DNA from 3 places in the Glutamicibacter sp. NPDC087831 genome. Region 3 is predicted to be linked to each of the others. Evidence: riboswitches for the same ligand, from Rfam matches in the RefSeq annotation. Region 3 holds a riboswitch; each other region holds the start of a gene.
The links. Region 3 has a riboswitch for S-adenosylmethionine ahead of ACIOJF_RS11735 (bifunctional o-acetylhomoserine/o-acetylserine sulfhydrylase). Riboswitches for the same ligand answer to the same signal wherever they lie in the genome.

Region 1: another riboswitch for S-adenosylmethionine. It lies ahead of ACIOJF_RS13450 (ABC transporter ATP-binding protein); the one in region 3 lies ahead of ACIOJF_RS11735 (bifunctional o-acetylhomoserine/o-acetylserine sulfhydrylase).
Region 2: another riboswitch for S-adenosylmethionine. It lies ahead of ACIOJF_RS16875 (O-acetylhomoserine aminocarboxypropyltransferase/cysteine synthase family protein); the one in region 3 lies ahead of ACIOJF_RS11735 (bifunctional o-acetylhomoserine/o-acetylserine sulfhydrylase).

Annotation. Positions count from the first base shown of each region.
Region 1 covers NZ_JBIUVH010000004.1:95,439-103,379, reverse strand. Annotated here, with positions in the region: gene ACIOJF_RS13470 (SDR family oxidoreductase) at 1-373, shown strand, start outside; gene ggt (gamma-glutamyltransferase) at 590-2,413, shown strand; gene ACIOJF_RS13460 (LLM class flavin-dependent oxidoreductase) at 2,498-3,901, opposite strand; gene ACIOJF_RS13455 (acyl-CoA dehydrogenase family protein) at 3,959-5,290, opposite strand; SAM riboswitch class I at 5,306-5,397, opposite strand; SAM riboswitch class I at 5,665-5,766, shown strand; gene ACIOJF_RS13450 (ABC transporter ATP-binding protein) at 5,772-6,593, shown strand; gene ACIOJF_RS13445 (aliphatic sulfonate ABC transporter substrate-binding protein) at 6,681-7,703, shown strand; gene ACIOJF_RS13440 (ABC transporter permease) at 7,773-7,941, shown strand, end outside.
Region 2 covers NZ_JBIUVH010000006.1:138,515-146,455, reverse strand. Annotated here, with positions in the region: gene ACIOJF_RS16875 (O-acetylhomoserine aminocarboxypropyltransferase/cysteine synthase family protein) at 1-1,223, opposite strand, end outside; SAM riboswitch class I at 1,311-1,401, opposite strand; gene ACIOJF_RS16870 (LysR family transcriptional regulator) at 1,634-2,575, opposite strand; gene ACIOJF_RS16865 (DUF1852 domain-containing protein) at 2,698-3,690, shown strand; gene ACIOJF_RS16860 (methionine synthase) at 3,710-4,750, shown strand; gene ACIOJF_RS16855 (UvrD-helicase domain-containing protein) at 5,082-7,103, opposite strand; gene ACIOJF_RS16850 (ATP-dependent nuclease) at 7,096-7,941, opposite strand, start outside.
Region 3 covers NZ_JBIUVH010000003.1:200,674-208,614, forward strand. Annotated here, with positions in the region: gene ACIOJF_RS11710 (hypothetical protein) at 1-338, opposite strand, end outside; gene ACIOJF_RS11715 (phosphotransferase family protein) at 428-1,273, opposite strand; gene ACIOJF_RS11720 (CPBP family intramembrane glutamic endopeptidase) at 1,370-2,152, shown strand; gene ACIOJF_RS11725 (GNAT family acetyltransferase) at 2,171-2,587, shown strand; gene ACIOJF_RS11730 (VOC family protein) at 2,649-3,293, opposite strand; SAM riboswitch class IV at 3,466-3,585, shown strand; gene ACIOJF_RS11735 (bifunctional o-acetylhomoserine/o-acetylserine sulfhydrylase) at 3,677-5,020, shown strand; gene ACIOJF_RS11740 (homoserine O-acetyltransferase) at 5,023-6,168, shown strand; gene ACIOJF_RS11745 (SGNH/GDSL hydrolase family protein) at 6,251-7,108, opposite strand; gene ACIOJF_RS11750 (SHOCT domain-containing protein) at 7,177-7,575, opposite strand; gene ACIOJF_RS11755 (alpha/beta hydrolase) at 7,921-7,941, shown strand, end outside.

The DNA.
Region 1 (7,941 bases), on a different contig from region 3:
CGAGGGCAAAATCAGCGCCGCGGCCCGTGCCGATTTTGCTGAGGCCGCCGCGGCGGTGCTGCTCGCCGATGAAGAGCAGAACGGCAAGATCTACGAGTTGGGCAGCGACAAGCCATTCACCCTCGCCCAGCTCGCTGGCGCTGTCGGCGCCGCCGCTGGCCAGGACGTCGCCTACCAGGATATGGATCCCGAGCAGCTGGAAAGGATCTACGCTGATGCTGGCGTGCCAGGACCTTTCGCGCACCTCCTCGTCGATACCGACGTACGCATTCGCGAAGGAGCACTGGAGGTCAATACAGGCGATCTGGCCACGCTGATCGGCCGCGCTCCAGCATCCTTGGGCAAGGTCATCAAGGACAATCTGGCCAAGTAGCCCCTTCGCATCGAGGGCCCAGCGGGCCGGTATCCGCGGCGGTCATTGCCGCGATGCCGGCCCTGCCGCTCTTAAACGTCATGTCCGCGAATATTCGCGCGACAAGGGATAAATTAGCGCCCAAACGGATTGTGCCGCGTGTCACAACCATGCAGGCAGTGCCCGCTCCCGTAAATTTGCGCATACTTCATCCCCACCTGAAGAGGAGATCAAAGTATGCCACGAGCACGATTGAGATCAGTTGCCTGCGCGGCAGCCATCGCCTTGGGCTTAGGAGCCTTCTCGGCCCTCCCGGCGAGCGCGGATCCGCGCCATACCGAAAAGGTTCCGACTGCCATCGGCACCGGAGGCGCAGTGTCTTCGGTCGACCCGGAGGCCACCGCCGCCGGCATTGAAATCCTGCGCAAGGGTGGCAACGCCGTGGATGCGGCCGTGGCCACCGCGGCGGCACTGGGCGTCACCGAACCCTACAGCGCGGGCATTGGCGGTGGCGGATACTTCCTCTACTACGATGCGACGTCGGGCAAGGTCAGCACCATCGACGGGCGCGAAACCGCCCCGGCGGCCATGGCCCATGACGCATTCATCGATCCGGAAACCGGCGAGCAGTACAACTTCACCCCGGAGCTGGTCACCAGCGGAGTGGCAGTAGGCGTGCCTGGAACCCTGGCAACGTGGCAGCGTGCCCTGGATAACTGGGGTTCGCAGAACCTGAAAAAGGTCCTGCAGCCGGCAACCAAGATCGCTTCGCGCGGTTTTGTCATTGATGAAACGTTCCGCGAGCAGACCTTGGATAACAAGGAACGATTCGCCGCGTTCCCGGCCACCAGCGAATTGTTCTTGCCCGGCGGAGATGCTCCTGAGGTCGGGACCATCTTCCGGAATCCGGATCTCGCGCACACCTACCGGATGCTGGCCAAGCAAGGCCTTGATGGATTCTATGAGGGAGAGCTGGCTGCCGAGATCGCCCACACGGTGCAGGCACCGCCCAAGAGCACTGGCACCGACCTCCCGGTTCCCGCAGGCCAGCTGTCCACCGCGGACCTGGCCGGCTACGACGTGGTGGAACAGGAACCGACCCAGGTGGATTACCGGGGCTACGATGTCTTCGGCATGGCACCTTCTTCCAGCGGCGGGACGACCATCGGCGAATCGCTGAACATCCTGGGGCAGTTCGATGTGGCGGCCATGGATGAGGCCGATGCCCTGCACCATTATTTCGAGGCAACGGCGCTCGCCTATGCTGATCGCGGCAAGTTCGTCGGAGACCCGGCGTTCGCCGACGTTCCGACCCGGACCCTGACAGACAAGCTGTTCGGCGCAGATCGCGCGTGCGCCATCGACCCGGATCAAGCCGCGGCCAAGCCGGTCGCTCCAGGTGATATCGAAAACTATGATGGCCGCTGCCCTGCTGCCACCAGCGAACCGGTTGAAGAGCAGGACACGGAGAACATCTCCACCACCCATCTGTCGGTGGTGGACCGCTGGGGCAACGTCGTTTCCTACACGTTGACCATCGAGCAGACCGGCGGCTCGGGCATGGTGGTTCCCGGCCGCGGCTTCTTGCTGAATAACGAACTGACTGATTTCTCCACGGTCTACGATCCGCAGGATCCCAACCGCATCGGACCTGGCAAGCGCCCGCGCTCCTCGATGGCGCCAACCATTGTCCTGCAGGACGGCGAACCGGTGCTGGCCATCGGCTCCCCCGGCGGTTCCACCATCATCACCACGGTGCTGCAGACCCTGGTGAACCGCATCGATTTGGGCATGAGCATCAGCGAGGCCATTGCCGCACCACGGGCTTCGCAGCGCAATACGGCCACGGTCACGGCGGAACCTGAGTTCATCGATGCCTACGGCCCGGCGCTTGAGGCCTTCGGCCACAAACTCACGCCAGCTGGCGATTCCTTCACCCCGCAAGCGGAAATCGGCGCCGTTGAAGCGGTGGAAATCGCTGCCGACGGCACGCTCACCGCGGCAGCCGAGCCGAGCAGGCGCGGCGGCGGTTCAGCCATGGTGCTGAAGCCAAGCAAGTAGGCGCGCAGCGAAAACGGCGGCCTGCGGCAACATTCTTTCGAAGTTGCCGCAGGCCGCCGCCTATTGCGCCAGCGGGCCGGATGCTCAGGCTTGGGTGGCCATCCGGTTGGCGATCTTGTACTGGGCTGCGCGATGGGTGTCCTTCACCCGGTCGCCGGCGCCGAACAGCTTGTTGCGCAGCGTGCCCTCGGTGTACTCGGTCTTGTAGACCCCGCGGGCCTGCAGCTCGGGAACCACGTACTCGACAACGTCCTCGAAGGTGCCCGGAGTGACAGCATAGGCGAGGTTGAAGCCATCAACATCGGTGTAGTCCACCCAGTCGATGAGCTTCTCGGCTACCTCGGCACCCGAACCGACGGAGACCGGGCCGAATCCGCCCACGCCGATCCATTCGGCCAGCTGGCGGATGGTCCACGGCTTGCCGGTATCGCCGCTGGCCTTCTTGAAGGTTTCCACCGAGGACTGGATGGCGTTGGACTTCACGTCGTCGCCGATGACATCGTCGGGGCCGTAGACGGACATGTCGATGCCGGTCCAGCCGGACAGCAGTGCCAGCGACCCCTCGATATCCACGTAGGAGCTGTAGTCCTGGAACTTCGCCTGGGCCAGTTCGGTGGTTTCGGCGGTAATGATGGTCTGCATGGCGAAGACCTTGATGTCGTAGCGGCCACGCCCGGCGGCCTCGGCAGCGTCACGGATCTTGCTGACCGCTTCCTTCAGCAGGTCGCGGGTGGGGCAATTGACGAAGATCGCTTCGGCGTTCGACGCGGCGAACTCGGTGCCGCGCTTGGAGGCGCCGGCCTGGTAGATCACCGGGGTGCGCTGGGTGGACGGCTCGGTGATGGCGATGCCCGGAACCTTGAAGTACTTGCCTTCGTGCTCGATCGGGTGCACCTTGGCCGGGTCGGTGTAGACGCCGGTGGCCTTGTCATTCTGCACCGCGTCGTCTTCCCACGAGCCTTCGAGCAGCTTGTAGACCACCTCGAGGTACTCATCGGCGTGGTTGTAGCGCTCGTCGTGCTCCATCTGGTCTTCCTGGCCCATATTGCGGGCGGCCGAGGGAAGGTAGCCGGTGACGACATTCCAACCCACGCGGCCGTTGGTCAGGTGGTCCAGGGTGGCCAAGCGGCGGGCGAAAGCGTAAGGGTGCTCATAGGCGGTGCCCGCGGTGACGCCGAAGCCGAGGTTCTCGGTCACGGCGGCCATGGCGGAAACCAGCATCATCGGGTCGTTGACCGGTGCCTGGGCGCCGGAGCCCAGCGGGGTGACGTTGGTGCCCTTGTACACGTCGTAGGTGCCCAGCACGTCGGCGAGGAACAGTCCGTCGAACTTTCCCTTTTCCAGCACTTTGGCCAGGTGCGTCCAGTAGCCCAGGGTGTTGTAGGTCGAGGCCTTGTCCTGCGGATGGCGCCACAGGCCCGGCGACTGGTGCACCACGCAGTTCATGTCGAATGCGTTGAATAGGATCTCGCGCTTGTTCTCGCTCATGGCTTTGCCCCCATAGGTCGGTAATCGTGGAAAGTTGCTGGTTTGCGTCGCAGGCCCTCAAGCCCGCTGGGTTGAATCTTCGCCGGTGACGGACAGCCGCTGCGGCTGGACCCCGTTGATCTCGTAGTCCCCGACGATGCGCGCCTTGTAGATCGCCGGGTTATGCGTGGCGATGGTGCGCGCATTGCGCCAGTGCCGGTCCAGGTTGCAGCCGCTTCTGGTGGACGAGGCTCCCAGTCCGTCGAAGAGCTTGCTGGTCACGCCGATGGCCAGTGGCTGCACCACGGTTTGCGCGCGGTTGGCGGCCAGCTCGCATACTGCGTAGCGTTCTTCGTCGTTCAGTCCCGGGTCGCCCAAGGCGGCTTCAACTTCGAGTACCGCGCCGATCACCACGGAGTCGGCAGCGAAGGACTCCGCGGAAACTTCGCCCACCAGCTGGAGGACCTGGGGTTCCTGGTATACCGGCACCCCGGTTCCGGTGGTGAAGATGCGGGTGCGCGCCTGCACCGCGCTACGCAGGTCGTTCAGCGCGGCGCGGGCGATGCCGGCCTGCACGGCCATGAGCACCAGCTGGAAGATCGCCGCTTCGGAGTCATTGGTCTGCTGCGGCATGAAGCAATCCACCGGGACCTGGTGGAATTCGGTGGTGCCGGTTCCGGTGAGGCCCTGGCCGAACCCATCCCAGTCGTCGAGGATCTTGACGCCGCTGCGCTGGGTGGAGACCACGGCGATCTGGCGGCCGGCGAGCTCCGGGTGGGCCACGGCAACGGTGGTCCAGTCGGCAAAAATGGTGCCGGTGCAGTAGTACTTTTCACCGTCGATCACCCAGCGCCCGTCCACGGTGCTGGCCTTGGTGTTCAAGGTGCCCAGGGCGTTGCCACCGCGTTCGGTGTAGGCGTTGCCGATAATCTGCCCGGCAGCGATGCGAGCGACCCACTTCTTGCGCAGCTCTTCGTCCTCCAGCGCCAAGACGTTCTCGACGAATGCGACATGTGCACGCCACAGCTGGCCTACGTGGGAGTCCGCCTCGGACAGCTCGATGAGCAAGCGGAAGACATCCACCAGCCGTGCGCCGTAGCCCCCGTCGGCAACGGAAAGGCGCAACGCACCGAACCGCTCGCGATTCAGCAGGCCTACCTGCTCGAAAGGAAGCACGCGGTTCAAGTCGCGGTCCTTGGCGGTTGCGGCGATCTGCGCAAAAACGGGACGGAAGATTTCGGCCAGCCGGTCGTATTGCTCATCCGCACTTGGTCCGGGGGTGATTTTCAGCAATTGCCTAGTCGGCAGCTGTTCTTCAAACTTGTCCAGGTCCATTGCGGTGGCCTGCGAAGGGTCACTGAGCTGGTTGAAGTCCAGTCCGAGGGCATTGTGCGATTCACCAATAGGCATCAGGGTTCTCAATTCTTTCCATCGGTCCTGGCGGTAGCACCGTCCCGCTATTGGGGTGGTTGCTGCGGCGTCGTGGAGCCAGATCTCTCAGCCGCTCTGGATGGGTCGTAATTCATTTGTAACGGTAATAAACCGGTGATTCCAACCCGCGAAGTCACATTTCGTCCCAGTGCCGGAAGTGCCCATCTTCAAATTTCACAGCCTAATCCGTGTCCTGCCGAAGATGAGTTGCAAAGTTTTGCTTAATGTCGAGCAAACCGGCCTGCAATAAAATAAATAACGAAATTTCTGGGCAATGTGACGTAGTTGTCGAAGATTTTTTCATATTACGCAAGATTTGCGTTCAAATCGTTCGACTCGTTGTAATGGACACGTAACCATCCCGAGCGGCCGAGAGATCTGGCTCGTTGACGCCGCAGCAACCACCTTTGGAGTTTTGCTCTGCAGGCCGGTGCTACCGCCAGGACCGATGGAGATGAACATGACTCTTTCCTTTGCAGCGCCCGAGGCAGCTTCCGTTGCCTCAGCTTCAAGCGCCCTGGACGTGCAGTTCAGCAACGTGTCGCGGACCTTCACCACCAAGATGGAAAGCCGCACCGTCCTGGCCGATATCAACCTGCAAATTCCAGCAGGTCAAGTCGTGGCCATTCTTGGAGCCAGCGGTTGCGGAAAATCCACGCTGCTGCGTTCAGTATCGGGCTTGGACCACCCCACCACCGGCACCATCCGCACCGGCACCCGCGAGGTCACCGGCATCAACGAGTTATGCGCCGTTGCCTTCCAGGAGCCCCGGCTGCTGCCATGGCGCTCGGTTCGCCAGAACATTGCACTGGGCCTGGCACCGGAAACCGATAAGCGCTCCGGCAACACGCTGATCGAGGAGTTGATCGAGCTGACCGGTCTGAGCCATGCAGCCAGCTTGCGCCCACGCGAGATCTCCGGAGGCATGGCGCAGCGGGTTTCGCTGGCTCGCGCGCTGGCTCGGCGCCCGGGTGTATTGCTTCTTGATGAACCCTTCGGCGCCCTCGATGCGCTGACACGCTTGAAGATGCAGGATCTGCTGCTCTCGATTCACGCATCGTTCCCCACCACCGTTCTCATGGTGACCCATGATGTGGACGAGGCGTTGACTCTGGCTGACCGCGTGATTGTTCTGGGGCGAGGCGCTGGGCATAGTGCAGCGGGCGTCATCGAAGATCTGTCCATCTCAGCTGGGCATCCACGCCGGCATACCGATGAAAAGTTCGTTGCAGATCGCCTGCACCTATTGCGCCTGCTCGGCGTCGACCCAACCAACCACTAGTCCCGGCCACGCCGTGGGTCCCGAACCATTCGGCGGCCTCTTTGCCTTTCACCTACACCGCTTGCACGCACAATTCTAGGATTCTCCATGCTTTTGAACCGTCTCACCCGCCGCACTGCATTGTCCGCCGCCGCCTTGATCGTTGGCGCAATTGCCCTGACCGGCTGTGCTGGCGAAAACGCTACAGCCTCCTCGGATGGTCAGACCCTGTCCATCGACTTTGCCACTTACAACCCGCTGAGCCTGGTGCTCAAGGAAAAGGGATGGCTGGAAGCAGCCGCCAAAGAACAGGGCGTAAATGTCGAATGGATCCAGTCCGCTGGTTCCAACAAGGCCAATGAAGCTCTTCGCGCCGACGCAATCGATGTTGGTTCCACAGCCGGTTCCGCTGCGCTCCTGAACCGTTCGAACGGTGCACCCATCAAGACCATCGCACTGTATTCGCAGCCGGAATGGGCGGCCCTGGTAGTGGATAAGGACTCGAAAATCGAGTCCGTTGAAGATCTCGCTGGCAAGACCGTGGCCGCTACGAAGGGCACCGACCCATACTTCTTCCTGCTGCAGGCGCTGGAATCCGCGGGCTTGAGTGAAGCTGACATCAAGCTGCAGAACCTCCAGCATGCCGATGGACGTACCGCCCTGGCCAACGGCTCGGTTGATGCCTGGAGCGGTTTGGATCCGATCATGGCCGCTGCCGAAAAAGACGGCGCGCAACTGGTTTACCGGAACTTGGATTTCAACACCTACGGTGCGCTGAACGCTCGCGAAGACTTCATTGAGCAGAGCCCCGAACTCGCCCAGCTCATTGTCGATGCCTACGAAAAGGCTCGTGGCTGGGCAGCTGACCATCCCGAGGAAACCGCAGAAATCCTGGCCGACGTAGCAGGGCTCGAACCAGGAGTTGCTGCCACCGTGATTGAGGAACGCTCCAATCTGGACGTTCCGGCAGTTCCCGACGCCAAATTCACTGGAGTCCTGAGCAAGATTGCTCCCACGCTGGTCGCTAGCGGCGGTGTCTCGGAGCAGGAATCCGTTGATGAAGCTCTGGAAACCCTCATCGATGACCAGTTTGCCGTCAAGGCAGACGCAACAAAGATCTCCGGAGAGTAACCAGCCATGAGCCCCACTAACGTGGCTGGAACCCGCGGAAGCCAAACACCTGCCAAGCAGAAGGCCAGCATGGCCGCAACGATCCTGCGTGCCCCGAAATGGCTGCTTGCGCTGGTCTTGCCGTTGACCACCCTGGCTGTGTGGCAATTTGTCACCGTTACCGGAATCGTTGCTCCGTGGACACTGCCAACTCCGGGTTCAGTGGTTTCTGCTGCCATTGAGCTCTTCCAGGATGGCG
Region 2 (7,941 bases), on a different contig from region 3:
GCGGGGTCTTCCAATCCCACCGACAGGCGCAGGGTGGAGGTGTTCAGGCCCGCGGCGGCCAGCTGCTGCTCCGAGAGCCGGCAGTGCGTCATGGTGGCCGGGTGGGAGACCATGGTGCGGGTGTCCCCCACATTCGCGGCCAGGGAAATCAGCGCCAGCCCGTCGATCACCGGGGAAACCAGCGACGGGTGGGCCAGCTCGATGGCCAGCACGCAGCCGGTGCCCTTCGGGGTGATCTTCGCGGCCAGCTCGTGGCTCGGGTGGGTGGGCAGCGATGGGTGGTGGATGGCCGCGATGCCCGGATGAGCGGAGAGCTTTTCGATCAGCGTGGTGACACTGCGCTGCACGTGCCCGGCACGCACCGGCAGGGTCTCGATTCCGGCCAGGATTCCCTGGGCGCTGGCCGGAGCGAGGGTCGGGCCCAGGTCGTGCAGGAACTTGGAGCGCACCAGCATCGCGTAGGCGGCCGGTCCGTGGCGCTCAAGCAGCGAGGTGTTGTTCAGGCGCACCCGCGGGGCGGCGATCTGCGGCCAGCGGGCGGCATCGGAGAAGTCGAATTTGCCCGAGTCCACCACCACCCCGCCGAGCACCGAGCCGTGCCCGGCCAGGCCCTTGGTGGCCGAGTGCACCACGATGTCGGCACCGATTTCCAGTGGCCGCACATTCAGCGGGGTGGCCAGGGTGTTGTCGACCACCACCGGGATGTTGTGCTCGTGGGCGATCGCCGCGATGGCGGGCAGGTCGGCCACGGTGCACAGCGGGTTGGAGACGGACTCCAGGAAGAACGCCCGGGTGTCCGACTCAATGGCAGCGGCCCAGGCGGACGGATCGGCCTGGTCGACAAAGCTGATGCGGATGCCGAAGTCCGCGAAGGTGTCGGTGAGCAGATCCACGGTGCCGCCGTAGAGCGAGGAGGAGGCCACGATGTGCTTGGGACCCTGGGTCAGGGCCAGCAGGGACAGGGCGACCGCGGACTGGCCGGTGGCGGTGGCTACCGCCTGGGCGCCGCCTTCCAGCGCGGCCACTCGCTGCTCGAGGATCGAGACGGTGGGGTTGCCGGTGCGCGAGTAGGTGAAACCGGCCTGGCGCAGCGCGAACTTCTCGACCGCTTCGGCATGCGATGCGAATTGGTAGGCTGCGGAATTGTGCAGTGGCGGCAGCATCGGGCGGAAGTCTCCGCTCGGGCGGTACCCTGCGTGCACCGCGTCGGTTTCCTGGCTCATGGCTCCTCCTCGTTTTTCTGCGAGGGAGTGCACCGATTAGGCATCGTGCAAAGGCACGAAGCACAGCGCGAAAACGCGTTCGGAACTGCTCCATCGTTCCTGGCATTAGCACCTTTCGGTTTCCCGATGGTTGCTGCGACGTCAACGAGCCAGATCTCTTAGTCGCTCTTGATGGTTTGTTGTTCTTCCATGGTTGGCCATGGGCTGCGAGGGGTGCAAGCGCTATCGGGCGGCCGGCTTCATACAAGGCCGCCAAGCTTCATATGTCGTGAACTTGTCATGATGACGCGGTGGCCGGTGCCACTTTATGACGCGAGCTTTTGAGCGGAATCAGCGTGATGCAGGGGTTCTGCCGGAAGTTTGTGACGATGGGCCGGCGATCGATGACCGAGAGTTACGCCTGGGGCGGCTCAGCCGAGCACCTCGACCCCGAAGCTGGCGACCACGGTGCGGACTTCTTGCAGATAGCGCTGGGCCTGGTCGGTGAGCGGAATGGCGGCGTGGCCGATCCAGCCGATCTCGATGCGCTCCTCGATCGCCAGCGGGATGGCGACGATGGAGGGATCCAGCTCGTCGCTGATGATGCCGGTGGAGATCGTGTACCCGCCCAGGCCGATCATGAGGTTGAAGATGGTAGCGCGGTCGGAGACCTGGATTTCGCGTTGGCTGGAGCGGGTGGAGAGCACCTCCTCGGCGAAGTAGAAGGAATTATTCGCGCCCTGGTCGAAGGTCAGCCGCGGCAGGTCTTCGAGGTCTTCGAGCGTGACCTGGCTTCGGGTGGCCAGCGGGTTGCTGCGCGAGATGAAGATGTGCGGATCGGCCAGGAACAGCGGGTGGAAGACCAGCCGGGATTCGCGCAGCAGCTTGTCAATGACCTTCCGGTTGAAGTCGTTGAGGTAGAGGATCCCGATGTCGCTGCGCAGCGTGCGCACGTCCTCGATGATTTCTTCGGTGCGCGTCTCGCGGAGCGAAAACTGGTATTCCTCGGCGCCGCTGGCCTGGACCATCCGGACAAACGCGTCCACAGAAAATGAGTAGTGCTGGGTGGAGACGCCCAGCAGCCGCCTGGCGGAGGGGCGGCCGAGGTAGCGATGCTCCAGCAGCTCCACTTGCTCCAGGACCTGCCGGGCGTAGCCAAGGAATTCTGCGCCCTCGGCGGTGAGCGTCACTCCCCTGGCCGAGCGCACCAGCAAGGTGCGCCCCACCCGTGATTCAAGCTCCTTCATCGCCGCCGACATGCTGGGCTGCGCGACGTAGATCAGGTCGGCGGCGGCGGAGATGGACCCCTCGGAGGCCACCGCCACGAAATAGCGCAGCTGCTGAAGTGTCAAGCCATTTGTTCCCTGAACCATAGCCAGAGTCTATATGAATCCATAGTTATATCGAGTTACCTGATATCAAGAATCACCCTGCATGATTGACGCAACGACTTCCCCTCGGCCTGCCCAGGCCTCCCAAATACAGATTGGCCATCATGGCAGACGCATTAAATTTCAGCATTAGCACCACAAGATTCGACGAGAATTATTCCCCTTCTGCGAATTCTCGAACCACGACAAACTTCGCCAACTTGGCGCGTGGAGAGCGCCGCGAAGAGAACCTTCGCAATGCCCTGACAATGATCAACCGCCGTTTCAATTCCCTCGCTCACTGGGACAATCCCCAAGGCGACCGCTATTGTCTTGAATTGGAAATCATTTCCGCAAATGTGCATTTTTCTGCCAATAATACCGATCAGGAATTTCCACTTTTAGAAGTGCTTGAAACCACGATCGTGGATAAACTCACGGGTACTCGGTCCCAGGGCATGGTCGGCAATAATTTTTCTTCTTATGTCCGCGATTACGACTTCAGCGTGGTGCTTCCAGCTTCGTGCAATGACAGCGGAGCCCCGGTGCTTCCGGAAGATTTTGGCGATCTCCATGGGCAGCTCTTCCAGCATTTCTTGAACTCACAGGCGTACCGTGAGCGTTTTGCCCAGTTGCCGGTGGTCTGCATCAGCGTCTCGACTTCCAAAACCTATTTCCGCGCCGGCAACAGCCATCCAGTGCTCGGTTTGGAATACCAGCAGGATGAAAATTCATTGACCGACGCGTACTTCGGAAAAATGGGCTTGAGCGTGCGCTACTTCATGCCGCAGGGTGCTGTCGCACCGCTGGCTTTCTACTTCCGTGGCGACCTGCTCAACGACTACACGAACCTGCAGCTGATCAGCCTGATCAGCACCATGGAGACGTTCCAGAAGATCTACCGCCCGGAGATCTACAACGCCAATTCGGCGGCTCCGGCTGTGTACCACCCGAGCCTTGGCGCCGAGGATTTTTCCCCCACCCGCGTCTTCTATGACCGCGAAGAGCGAACCCAACTGGGCAAGATCCAAGGCAAGTTCACCGAAGAGCATTTCATCATCCCAAATCGCCAACTGCTCGATCTGTGGTCCGCTTCCTGCCCGACACCCGTCGCCTAAGATCCAGAAAGATTCCCTTATGACTTCCCCGCTTATCCCCACGTCGATTGTAGGCAGCCTGCCCAAGCCGTCATGGCTTGCCGAGCCTGAAAAGCTCTGGTCCCCTTGGAAGCTTGAAGGCGAGCAATTGCGCGAAGGGCAGCAAGACGCCATGCGCGCAGCGGTGCTCGAGCAGACCCAGCGCGGCATCGACATCATTTCCGACGGCGAGCAGTCCCGCCAGCACTTCGTTACCACCTTCATCGAGCACCTGAGCGGTGTCGATTTCGAGAAGCGCGAGACCGTGCGCATCCGCAACCGCTACGACGCCAGTGTTCCCACCGCCATCGGTGCCGTAGAGCGCGAAAAGCCGGTCTTCGTTCAGGACGCAAAGTTCCTGCGCTCCTGTACCGACAAGCAGATCAAGTGGACCCTGCCTGGCCCGATGACCATGGTTGATACTTTGTACGATGCGCACTACCGCAGCCGCGAGAAACTGGCCTGGGAATTCGCGACCATCTTGAACCAGGAAGCCCGCGAGCTTGAGGCAGCCGGGGTGGATGTCATCCAGTTCGACGAGCCTGCCTTCAACGTCTTTTTTGATGAGGTGGCCGACTGGGGCATCGCCGCACTGGAGCGCGCCTGCGAGGGACTCAAAGCCGAAACCGTAGTCCACATCTGCTTTGGCTACGGCATCAAGGCGAATAATGACTGGAAAGCGACTCTCGGTGCCCAGTGGCGCCACTACGAGAAGTCCTTCCCGCTGCTTCAGGCTTCCTCAATCGACACCGTTTCGCTGGAATCCCACCACTCGAATGTCCCGCTGGAGGTCGTCGAATTGGTGCGCGGCAAGCGAGTGATGCTTGGAGCTATCGACGTGGCCAATGACGCCGTGGAGACTGCCGAGGAAGTGGCGCAGACCCTGCGCAATGCTCTCGAATTTGTCGATGCGGACAAGCTGATTGCCAGCACCAACTGCGGCATGGCCCCCTTCCGCCGCGATGTGGCCCTGGCCAAGCTCAGTGCGCTCAGCGCAGGGGCTGGCATCCTGCGCGAGGAGCTTGTTGGTGCCCGCGTCTGAAGTGATAGAATCGGCGACACCATCGTTGCCCGCGGATGACCTCAAAGCGATCTTCCGCGGGCACCCCGGTACGAGGCAGGGGAAGCAAGCGCGACGGTAGACAGGACGTTCGGGATCTCTAAGACCACTCTGATCAGCATCCTGAACGAACACGGCATGACAATCCGAAAGCTTGGGCTGACAGACAAACAGAAGTTACAGGCCTCTCGTTTACGCCAGTCGGGGCACACCCTAAATGAAGTAGCGCGGCAAATTGGATCAAAGTACAGTGCGGCTCAGCGTTATCTTGCGCTCGAACTTTGACTGCCTTCGCAACTAAAAGTGAATACTTCTACGCAGTGATACGCAAAACCTTCCATCCGTGAACTTCAAGATTTTGTATTGATTTTTCAATCTCTTTGGAGGTTTTGCCAAGTGATTTTTCTACCGCTGCTATGGCAATTAACTCAGTGGGGCGTGTCATTGCGACATAACATTCGTGTAGTCGTTTCTTGTCACTGGATGAAGTCTTGGCTGTGGTGTTTGTTTTCTTCCCCGATAGCCAGGGGATCAGTTTTCCTACGAAGTGTGTCCTGTTGAACGTATCGAGTACAAGCGTTGCTCCGTGAGTCTCGCCTTTGGCTGCATGGATAGAACTGACTTCTACGGAAATATCCGCTAGATCCTCACGACTAAGCACGTATACATTCGTTGGTTTGCCCGCTACGGTTTTGGGACGGGTCGCAAGTAGTTCGCTCTTGACAGGTTCGAAGAAAACTGCCGCGTTTGGTGTCGATCCAAGCCCAACTGTTGTGCTGGTTAGTAGTGTTAGCGCCTTCTGTCTTAGCACCTCCAGCTCACCGAATGTCGGCTCAACTGTAGCCGCCAGGATCAAGCAGAGCGTTTCTTGAAACTCGGATATTTTAGCATTCACCGAATTCACCAGGTCTACGAGCTGTCTATATTTTCGCTGCTTAATAGTGATCCGGTCACCGTAGTCTAGTCCGCTGTTAATGAACCGAATAAGCCCCCCAGCTATATGCTCTAGGCCTTCCGATAACTGACCAGTTTCTGCAACGTTCCCTCGGGCGTGGATCACGTATGCGATGAAGGTACGGTGCGTCTTGGTTGCGGTAGACGATCTTGGTAGGTACGTGGGCAGATAGTGTTTTACGGTTTTTGGAAAGTGGTCAGGGTTGTCTATGTCGTCGTCTGGCAGGATGTGCCTGGCCCCTAGTGCCGAGACTTTTTTGCTGAGCAAGACTTCCTCGGGCACTAAGTCCGCCACGATCTGAGCGAAGGATGGAAGAACCCTGTCGATTTTGTCAGGGTGGAAAACGATGAAGACGTTCTTCTTTGCCGATGAGTTGTGCCCCAGATCAACGCCTCGAAGTCCCGAGGGTTCAACAGGATAGACCGCCAATGGTGAAGCCAGCTTGGCGATCGATGAATCAAACCGAAAGCTATCGGCGATCGAAAACTGATTGCCTTGTGGGTATCCGTTTTTGTGATCCGTCCCAAAGATGGCTTGATTTTGATCGCCTATTCGCTGAATGCTTATATCCTGCTGTTCGTGTGGGAATATCCGATCCAGTAGCTTTGCTTGCTCAGTTGTCGTGTCTTGCATCTCATCAATCATAATGAAGGGGAACCGACGTCTGAGCGCAGCAGCGACTTCCGGATGCAACTCAAGATATCGATTAGCAAAGACGAATATTTCGTCATGTCGGAGGTATCCAAGCTCAACCGAGCTGCGAACGGCACCCGCGGCCGAGGAGTAAGAGTCCGTACCTACCGATGCAATACCAAGAAGACTTTCACCAAAGGGGTTATTCAGGTCAGAGTCAGTGATCTTGATCGCTTCCAGTGAGGTATGCTTTCGGGCTAGAAAATTTCGCAATCCGAATATTTTTTGACCCAGTAGCTGGTCTCGTACCTTGATGGCGATATCGTCATCGACAGCCTTTTGCTCAATCCCAATCGATAGAAGGTACGGAATGGTCAGGAACTTGTTCACGAACGCATGAATAGTTCCGACATAGTGTGGGCGCCCGCCAGATGGAAGCTCTTCGCCAAGAATCTGGAATCGTTTTGATATTTCATCCTTGGCAACGTTCGTGTGTGAGAGAAGGAGCATCCCCCGAGTCTTTGAATCCCATTTGCGAGATAGGAGTAATACCTTAGCGACTACCAGCGTCGTTTTACCGCTTCCAGGGCATGCGCTGACGTCGAATGACGATAAGTCCGATATGAATCTGCGGCGTTCGGTGTCAAGCTCCTTAATTTTCATCGATGAAACCACGCCGTCGATTTCATCAGTCTCGATCGTCGGATGATAGAGCACTTCTGAGATCCACTGCGGGCGTTCAGCCATTATTACGCTCCGTGACATACGTAAGCGCCGCTTTTAGGTAATTTGGCAGAACTTCGTTCAACTTTTCCGCTTGCCCGCTGAATTCATCCTCTAGAAGTTGGGCCAAGTATTGAGCGGCAATCGATTTCGACGCTTTTCCTACGACGAACTCCTTGTAGACGTGTGTTGATAACGTCTCAATGCTCGTATGTGCTGCTTGGAGCTTTTGAAATTCTGCAATCGCGTCAGTCTTCACGCACTCGAACGCGACCGAAGAATCGTCCGCTTCGTGAATACGTTCATCCGCCTGAGCGAGTTTAGCTGCCGTAAACACCTGGCTAGCCAATCCCGCATGCGCTAGGTCGTATTCAAAAGTCCAGTGGTCGGCGTAAAACGTTCTAACCTGCTGGCCATCGTCAGCGGTTAATTTATTGACAATCGCAGCCCGGCCGGCTTCATATTCTACTTCGTTCGGAAAGTTTGGGTCGCTGAGGAATTTAGGATCTTCTTTGATGCGCCACTTTCTGTGGCTACTACTCCATTTTTCGTCATCGCTATTTTTTACGTATTTCAGAATCTGTGGAGCGTTATTTGGCATGATGTCTCGATCACCCATGGATGCAACGGGAATCTTGATCGTTGTTTGCTCCGCGGTGCCCCCAGGAGATGCGATACGCTTCCGCTGGAAAATGCGAGTGTAACGGCGCAACCCTGTCGAACCGACGTTGACTATAGATACGCCAAACTTCGTAAGATCACGCTCGATGAGTCGTGCAATAGTTGGGAGTAGTAGTTTCTCAGCGTCACCTTCTACGACGATGACACCCTGTGCGAAGAATAGATTCGACTTAGTTGCGTC
Region 3 (7,941 bases):
TCTTCGCGGGCGTTTGCGCCTTCATGGGTGCAGGGAACGCTGATTTCTCCTTTGTCCCGTTTCTCATCGCTTTGCCATGCGATGCTGGACGACATGTCTTCGCCCGAGCATTCGAGCGCAACCTCATAATCGCCGCCGCGGAGCGGTATGGCAAGAGAGATCTTTTGGTCCTTCCTATCAATTTCTGTGCTGATGGCAGCCAGATCATGGTCTTGCAGCAGCATCATCGAATCTGTACCTGGTGGAGGGGGACTGCTGGAATCGCTGACGGAGCAACCTGTGAACGCCATTGAAGTTCCAACGAGGGCAATGAGAGCGAATGCGTTTTTCAGGGTCATATTTTTCCTCGCTTAGGAAGCTACAGTTCGATATCGGATTCTGGTTGGTGAGAATGCTGTCGCGACGGGATGAATGGTTAGCGAGGAGCTCACCTCCTTACCGTCTGCGCAGCGGTGAGGATGCGCGGACCAATCTTGCGCATGAGCTTGCCCATTTTCGGGTTGTCGGTGCGCGAGAGCGTATCCGATAGCCGTTCAAGACTCATCAGGCCCAACCAGATTTTGGCCCGGTATGCTTCCTCTGCGCTGGGAGCAATCAAATCCGCCATTTCCAATCCATGCCACAGGCTCAGGTAAGCGGTGTTCAAAGCCGGGTCCCACGCAGCGGCCAGATCCCAATCCAAGATGCCAACCAGTTTCTCGCCGATCCAGTGCATGTTGTGGCCGGCCAAGTCGCCATGGACTAAGCCCGCAGGAACCTGCGCCAGGATATCGAGCTGGGCCCAGAGCTCGGTAGCAGGCCCTCGCAGTTCCTCGGGCAGCGCATCGAAGCATTGCTGCTGCCTGGCCTGGGTCCATTCGCCACGGAATGAAAACGGTTTGGCCAGATGCTCGCTGATCGGCTCCAGCGGCAGCTCGGCCAAATCCTTGACCAGCTGTCCCAGCACCTTCGGATCCCCGTAATGCGGTTCATGGGCGCTGCCGGGGATGAAAGACATGGCCACGGAGCTGAGTCCGTCGACGTGCAGGATCTCGGAGACCGCCACCGGAATCTGGTAGTTGAGCTGGCCCTCCAGCAAAGAAAGCAGCTTGACGGAACGGGGCATCTGCTCCGTGGCCGCTGGCGTGCGCGCCATGCGAATCACCGCTTGCGGATTGCCAATGACCACCTTGTGGAATTGTCCGCCTTCGTTCACCGCCGCATCTTCCCAGGAAAGATCGGGGCAGAGCTGACGGGCAATCTGCAGTTCTCCAATGGTGGCAGGACGGCTCACTCGCACTCTTCTCGTTCAGCTTGCTGGTGGTCTCAACCTCAGGCTATCGCAGGTTTGCCACGTGGCTGCTCAGTGCGCGCACAGCCAGATCAGCCTATGATCGGAAACGTGAACGCTGAACAAGTTAAGCAGACAGCAACCCGCAAGACCCTCAAATTCGAGATCGTCTTGGTTCTTGCCCTGTCGTTGGGACAAAGCGCGGTCTACTCGCTGCTGAGCTTTGCCGACAAGGTCACCCGAGCACCACTGCGCGAGCAGACTACATCGCTGAACAACCCGCTGAGCACCCGCGAGTTCTTTGATTTCTCCTACCAGCTGCTGGACATCTTCTTTGCCTTGGTACCCGTCGTGCTGGCGCTCTACCTGATGAAGCGCACGACCGGACGAACCATCCGGGACATCGGTTTCGATATGCGCAAGCCGGGCAAGGACGCACTGCTCGGGGCGGGGATGTTCTTGGCCATGGGAGTGGGAACGCTGGGCGTCTATGCCGCTGGACGGGCACTGGGCGTCACCACGGCACTGTCAGCAGCGAATCTTGGCGATTATTGGTGGAGCGTCCCAGTGCTTCTGCTGTCGGCTGCACGTCATGCAATCCTCGAAGAAGTGCTGATGCTCGGATTCCTGTTCACCTACGCCAAGAAATTGAAGCTGGGCCTGTGGAGCACCATTATTGGTTCTGCGATGATCCGAGGCAGCTACCACCTGTACCAGGGGGTGGGGCCGATGATCGGCAATATGCTCATGGGCGTCGTCTTCGGCTGGGTATACCAGAAGTACGGGCGGGTGATGCCGCTGGTCATCGCGCATTTCCTGCTCGATGCCATCGGCTTCGTGGGATACGCCTTGGTCGGGCCGGCCATCGGAATCGGCCAGTAGCGCCGGTAAGCTGAGCCAATGCAGATTACCGTGCTGCGCGAGGAGGACCTTCGCCAAGCAGTTGAATTGTGGGAAGCAACTGGGCTGACTCGTCCGTGGAATGATGCGCTCGCCGACGCCCGACGGGCTTTGGCCGAGCCTACTTCCACGGTGCTGTCCATCGTTGAGAACGATCAACTCATGGCTACTGCGATGGTTGGCCATGATGGCCACCGAGGTTGGCTCTACTATGTTGCGGTGGATCCGTGCCGGCAGGGCAACGGCCTGGGAAGGGCGCTGGTGGATGCTGCTGTCCTGTGGCTGCGGGATCGCGGCGTGCCCAAGGTGCAGCTCATGGTCCGCGGGGAGAACTCTGCCGTCATCGATTTCTATGAACGACTGGGCTTCGAAGATCAGCACGTCGTGGTCCTGGGGAAGCGGCTGGACCGGCCTTAAGGAAAAGAAAGTAGGTGGGGACGCCATTGTCCCCGCCTACTTGCGATCTCTGCGGAACTGTTTACAGCACCACGGTTCCGGACTCGGTCTCAAAGGTAACCGACATGATGCCCGGAGTGCCATTCGGCGCTTCATATTGCATGGTGACAGCGCCCAAATTGACGTTCTGCGGCTGGCCCAGCCAATCCAGCACCCGTTCACGCGAGCCGGCGATGGAGATCTGGCTGATGGCGCCGGCAGGTTCCAGCGCCTTGGACGGATGCAGCTCCTCGGATCCTTCATCCCAGGAAATCAGGTACGGGCACTGCGGATCGGCGATCAGGCCCTTGATGCCAATCTGCTGCCAGGTCAGTTCGCGGCCATCAGGGAACTTCCGGTTGCCCGGCACCGACTTGCGGCCCAAGCGGTCCTCGGCACTGGATAGATCCTCCACCGAGACGCACCAGCCCATCCAGCCGCCGCCGAGCTCCGAACGGGCGCGAACCGCCTGTCCGAAGGGTGCCTTGTCGCTGGCCGGGTGGTTCAGGACTTCAACCACCTCCAGGTACTGGCCATGCTTGAGCGGGAAGATGACATTGCGTGTTCCGAATCGTGGATGCACGCCGCCCTTGACGAATTCCAGTCCAAGGGACTCGGAGATTCTTTCAGCGGTTGGCAACAGCCCGTCCGGGCCGCATGCATAACTTACGTGATCTAGCCTCATCATGTGCCCATCATGACAACATGTGATGCGAGTCTCTACTTAGGCACACCTAAGTTCCGTGATGCTATCGAATACTCTGCGATGAACCTGCAATATTCGCGAAATATGACCGATTGAGTCCAATCACCAGCCCTTGCGTTGCAAAGATCTTCGGTTTTCGGGCAAACTGGTACCAGGTCATGAGTCCCAGTAACAAGCCCCGGCTTACTGGGCGGCAACCCTCCAACCGCGGTGGGGTGCCCCGGGTGAAGACCTGGCCCTTGAACGCACAAGGCATCAAGGACAAGCGCGGGTTACCCCTGGAAGTCGTCACGATATGGTGCTTCCTGTCGGTGTCTTTTCAGTGGCGTACCCCCATAGTCATGAAACGCTATTTGGAGGAAACCATGAGCAATAACTGGTCATTTGAAACCCGTCAGATCCACTCCGGCCAGACCCCGGATCCGACGACCGGGGCACGGGCTCTCCCGATTTTCCAAACCACCTCTTTCGTCTTCCCCAGCGCCCAGAGCGCTGCTGCACGTTTCGCGCTGCAGGAACTGGAGCCGATCTACACCCGTATCGGCAACCCGACCACCGACGCGGTGGAAACCCGCATCGCTGACCTGGAGGGCGGCGTTGGAGCACTGCTGCTCTCCTCGGGACAGGCTGCCACCACTTTCGCCATCTTGAATTTGGCCGAAGCCGGCGACCACCTGGTGGCCAGCCCCAGCCTGTACGGCGGAACCCAGAACCTGCTCAAGCACACGCTCAAGCGCCTGGGCATCGAGGTCACCTTCGTTTCCGACCCGGACAACCTGGATGATTGGCGCGCCGCGGTGCGTCCGAACACCAAGGCCTTCTTCGGGGAAACCATCTCCAATCCGCGACAGGACGTCCTGGACATCGAGGGCATCTCGGCGATCGCCCACGAAGCTGGCGTGCCGCTGCTGGTGGACAACACCCTGGCCACCCCGTACTTGATCCGCCCGATCGAGTGGGGCGCGGATATCGTGATCCATTCAGCCACCAAGTTCCTCGGCGGACACGGCAGTGCCATTGCCGGTGTCATCGTGGACTCGGGCAACTTCGACTTCGCCAAGGACGCCGACCGCTTCCCGGGCTTCAACACCCCGGACGAGTCCTACAACGGCCTGGTCTTCGCCCGCGACCTGGGTGTCAACGGCATCCTGGGCGCCAATCTGGCCTACATCCTCAAGGCCCGCGTGCAGTTGCTGCGCGATTTGGGTTCCTCGGTTGCGCCGTTCAACGCGTTCTTGATCGCGCAGGGCCTGGAAACCTTGTCGCTGCGCATTGAGCGCCACGGCCAGAATGCCGTAGAAGTTGCCAATTGGCTCGAATCCCGCGAGGAAGTGCAGAAGGTCGCCTACGCAGGCCTGAAGTCCTCGCCTTGGCATGAGCGTGCGCAGAAGTACAGCGATCAGGGCGCCGGCTCGATCATCGCGTTCGAACTGGAGGGCGGTTCGGAAGCCGGCCAGGCCTTCGTGGACGCACTGGTATTGCACTCCAATGTCGCGAACATCGGCGACGTGCGCTCATTGGTCATCCACCCGGCCTCCACCACCCATGCCCAGCTCTCCGAAGCTGAGCAGGTTGCGGCCGGCGTGAGCCCGGGACTGGTGCGGCTGAGCGTCGGACTGGAGAAGATCAAGGATATTCTGGCCGATCTGGAACTGGGCTTCCAAGCTGTTGCAGCCCTCGAGAACAAGGAACTGCAGGAAACCCTCTAGGCATGGCATCCATTGTGACTACTGAAGATACTCTGCGCGCCGAAGAGCTCGCTGGCGGGCAAGACGGCATTTTGCGCCGTAAGTCCGTGGGGGAGCACCACTTCGAATTCGGTGGATTCCTTCCGGACGTGGTGCTGGCCTATGAAACGTGGGGGACGCTAGCAGCTGATGGCTCCAACGCGGTGCTCGTGATGCATGCGCTCACCGGTGACGCCCACGTTGCGCAAGGCGATTCGCAAAGCGCCGGCTGGTGGGAAGAGCTCGTAGGCCCCGGCGCCACGGTTGACACCAATGAGTACTTTGTCGTGTCCATCAACATGGTGGGTGGTTGCAATGGTTCCACCGGCCCCTCGTCCTTGGGCGACCAGGGCCTGCCCTACGGTTCGAGCTTTCCCTTCGTCACCATCAAGGACTCGGTGCGCCTTGAAGCTCGGCTGGCCAAGCAACTGGGAATTGATTCCTGGCATGCGGTCATTGGCGGTTCGATGGGCGGTGCGCGCGCGTTGGAATACGCCGTCGAGTTCCCCGACCAGGTCAAGAATCTCGTAGTGATGGCCTCGAGCGCGCAGGCGACTGCCGAGCAAATTGCCTTTGCACAGGTGCAAACCCAATCCATCCGGTTGGATCCGCACTTCTGCAATGGCGACTACTACGGCAACGATGCCCGCCCGGACGCCGGTCTTGGCTTGGCTCGCCGCCTGGCCCACATCACCTATCGTTCCGAGGCCGAGCTTGAAACCCGTTTCTCGCGCAACCCGCAGGATGGCGAGAAGCCAACGGGTCTGCTCGAGGGGCCTCGCGGGCGGTACCAGGTGGAAAGCTATCTTGACCATCAGGCCAGCAAGCTGGTGAATCGTTTCGACGCCAACAGCTACCTGGTGCTCACCGAGGCGCTGATGAGCCATGATGTGGCTCGCGGCCATGAATCCCTGGAAGCCGCCTTGGCGCGACTGGCGAAGGTCAACGTGGTGGTTGCCGCGGTAACCACTGACCGGTTGTACTTTCCTGAGCAGTCAGTGAAGCTGGCTTCGTCGCTGGCCAAGCCAAAACCGGTGCACTACATTGATTCGCCGATTGGCCACGATGGATTCCTGACCGATGCCACGCAGCTCGATGGCGTGCTTCGGACCTTGGTGTTCGGAGACTGAACCCCGGAAGGGGCTCGGGAAGATTTCAAAGCCTGAAGCAGTTCCGCCAGTAATCGGTGGAACTGCTTCAGGCTTTTCATGCCTACTTGGCGCTGTCGCCGGCGCCGAGCGAGTCGTTTGGCTTGGTCCGCGCAAACGGCGTGGCCGAGGGCCGTTTCGGGGTGATGCCGTCGCCGGAGGACTGGTGGCGCAGGCGGCGCAATACCCAGGGAGCAAGATGCTCACGCGCCCACTGCAGATCCTCCTTGCGGGCTTCCCTCCAGCTGCGTTCATCCACGGCCGGAACGATTTCGGTGTCCAGCGGATGCGCGACGTTCAGCGAGTCCAGTGCCATGGCGGCAATGCGCTGGTGCCCGGCGGGGGAGAAGTGCAGGCGATCCGGTGCCCACATCTGGGATTGGTGCAACTCCTGCAAGGCCCACATGTCCGCCACGATGGCGTCGTGGCGGGCGGCTACGGTGCGCACGTTTTCGTTGTAGATCGCCACCTTGCCTCGGATGCTTCCCAAAACCGGGGTATCGCGAATATCGGGCCCGGTGAAGAGCAAGAGCGTGGCGCCCGTATCGGTGAGCTTGGCTACCGCATTGTCGAGGATATCTGCAATCTTGTCTGGATCCCCGCCCGGGCGCAGGACGTCGTTGCCGCCTGCGCAGAGCGAGATCAGATCGGGCTTCAGGTCAATGCAGGGATCGAGCTGTTCGGCAACGATCTGGCCAATCAGCCGGCCTCGAATGGCGAGATTGGCATACGAGAAGTCCGGGACGGTGCGGCTGAGCTCATGGGCCAAGCGGTCGGCCCAGCCAAGGTGGCGGCCGGTGCTCGACGGGTCGGGGTCGCCGATGCCCTCGGTGAACGAGTCCCCAATGGCGACATAGCGGCGCCACGGATGCAGTGGGGCATTGGCGGATGTTGATGGTTCAGAAGCAGAATCGTTTGGCACGAATCTATTGTTACCAAAGGGTAACTTATAGTCAATCATTCCCGAGGATGATTCCATGAGCCGCCGTGCTAGTCACTCAAAGCGTCCCGGCGCGCCTGCAAGTACTCGTCGCGGGTAATGATTCCTCGCGAGTGCAGGGAATCGAGTTCGGCAAGCTTGTCCTCAAGGGATTTTTCCGGCGTCAGCATAGCTGAATTAGCGGCTCTTGCCATCAGTTCGGTTTCCAGGGTCAGCGGATCAAAACCGGCGCTCTTGGCTTTGCGGTAATTGCGCACCGCTACGAAGATGATCAATCCGATAACGGCGATAAAGAGCATGGCGAACAGGGGAGTGCCGACTGAAAATACGGTGTCCACGTTATCGAATAGGGACGAAGCGCTTCCCGGGTCCGGTTCGATGTACCCGAAACTATCGAGATCCTCTTGCAGCTGCCCCGGAATATTTTCGCTGTATTCAATTTCGTCCATGGCGCCTATTCCTAACTCTGTCACTGTCGCTGTCGCCGTCTCGTCCGGCGAGAGCGGCGTTCCGGAGGACCGTGAGGCCGTTGGTCCAGTTGAACACGAAAAGCTTGGAAAGCTAAGCAATTTTTACAAGATTTATAATCTTGTAACATGTCAACTGGATTTCCAGGCCTTGGAAGACCAAGGTTCCAGGACAGTGCCGGCCAACGCCTTCAGCAGATTCGACGGCGATTATGGGGAAGTTCTGCTGTACCCGGGCGCTGCCATCGCCGGTGGACGGGGACTTGATGGAATCGGGCCGCGGAAGCGCTGAGCTAGCGAGGTCCTGTTCGATAGTCTTGGGGAACTATGACTATCCCGGACCAGGCT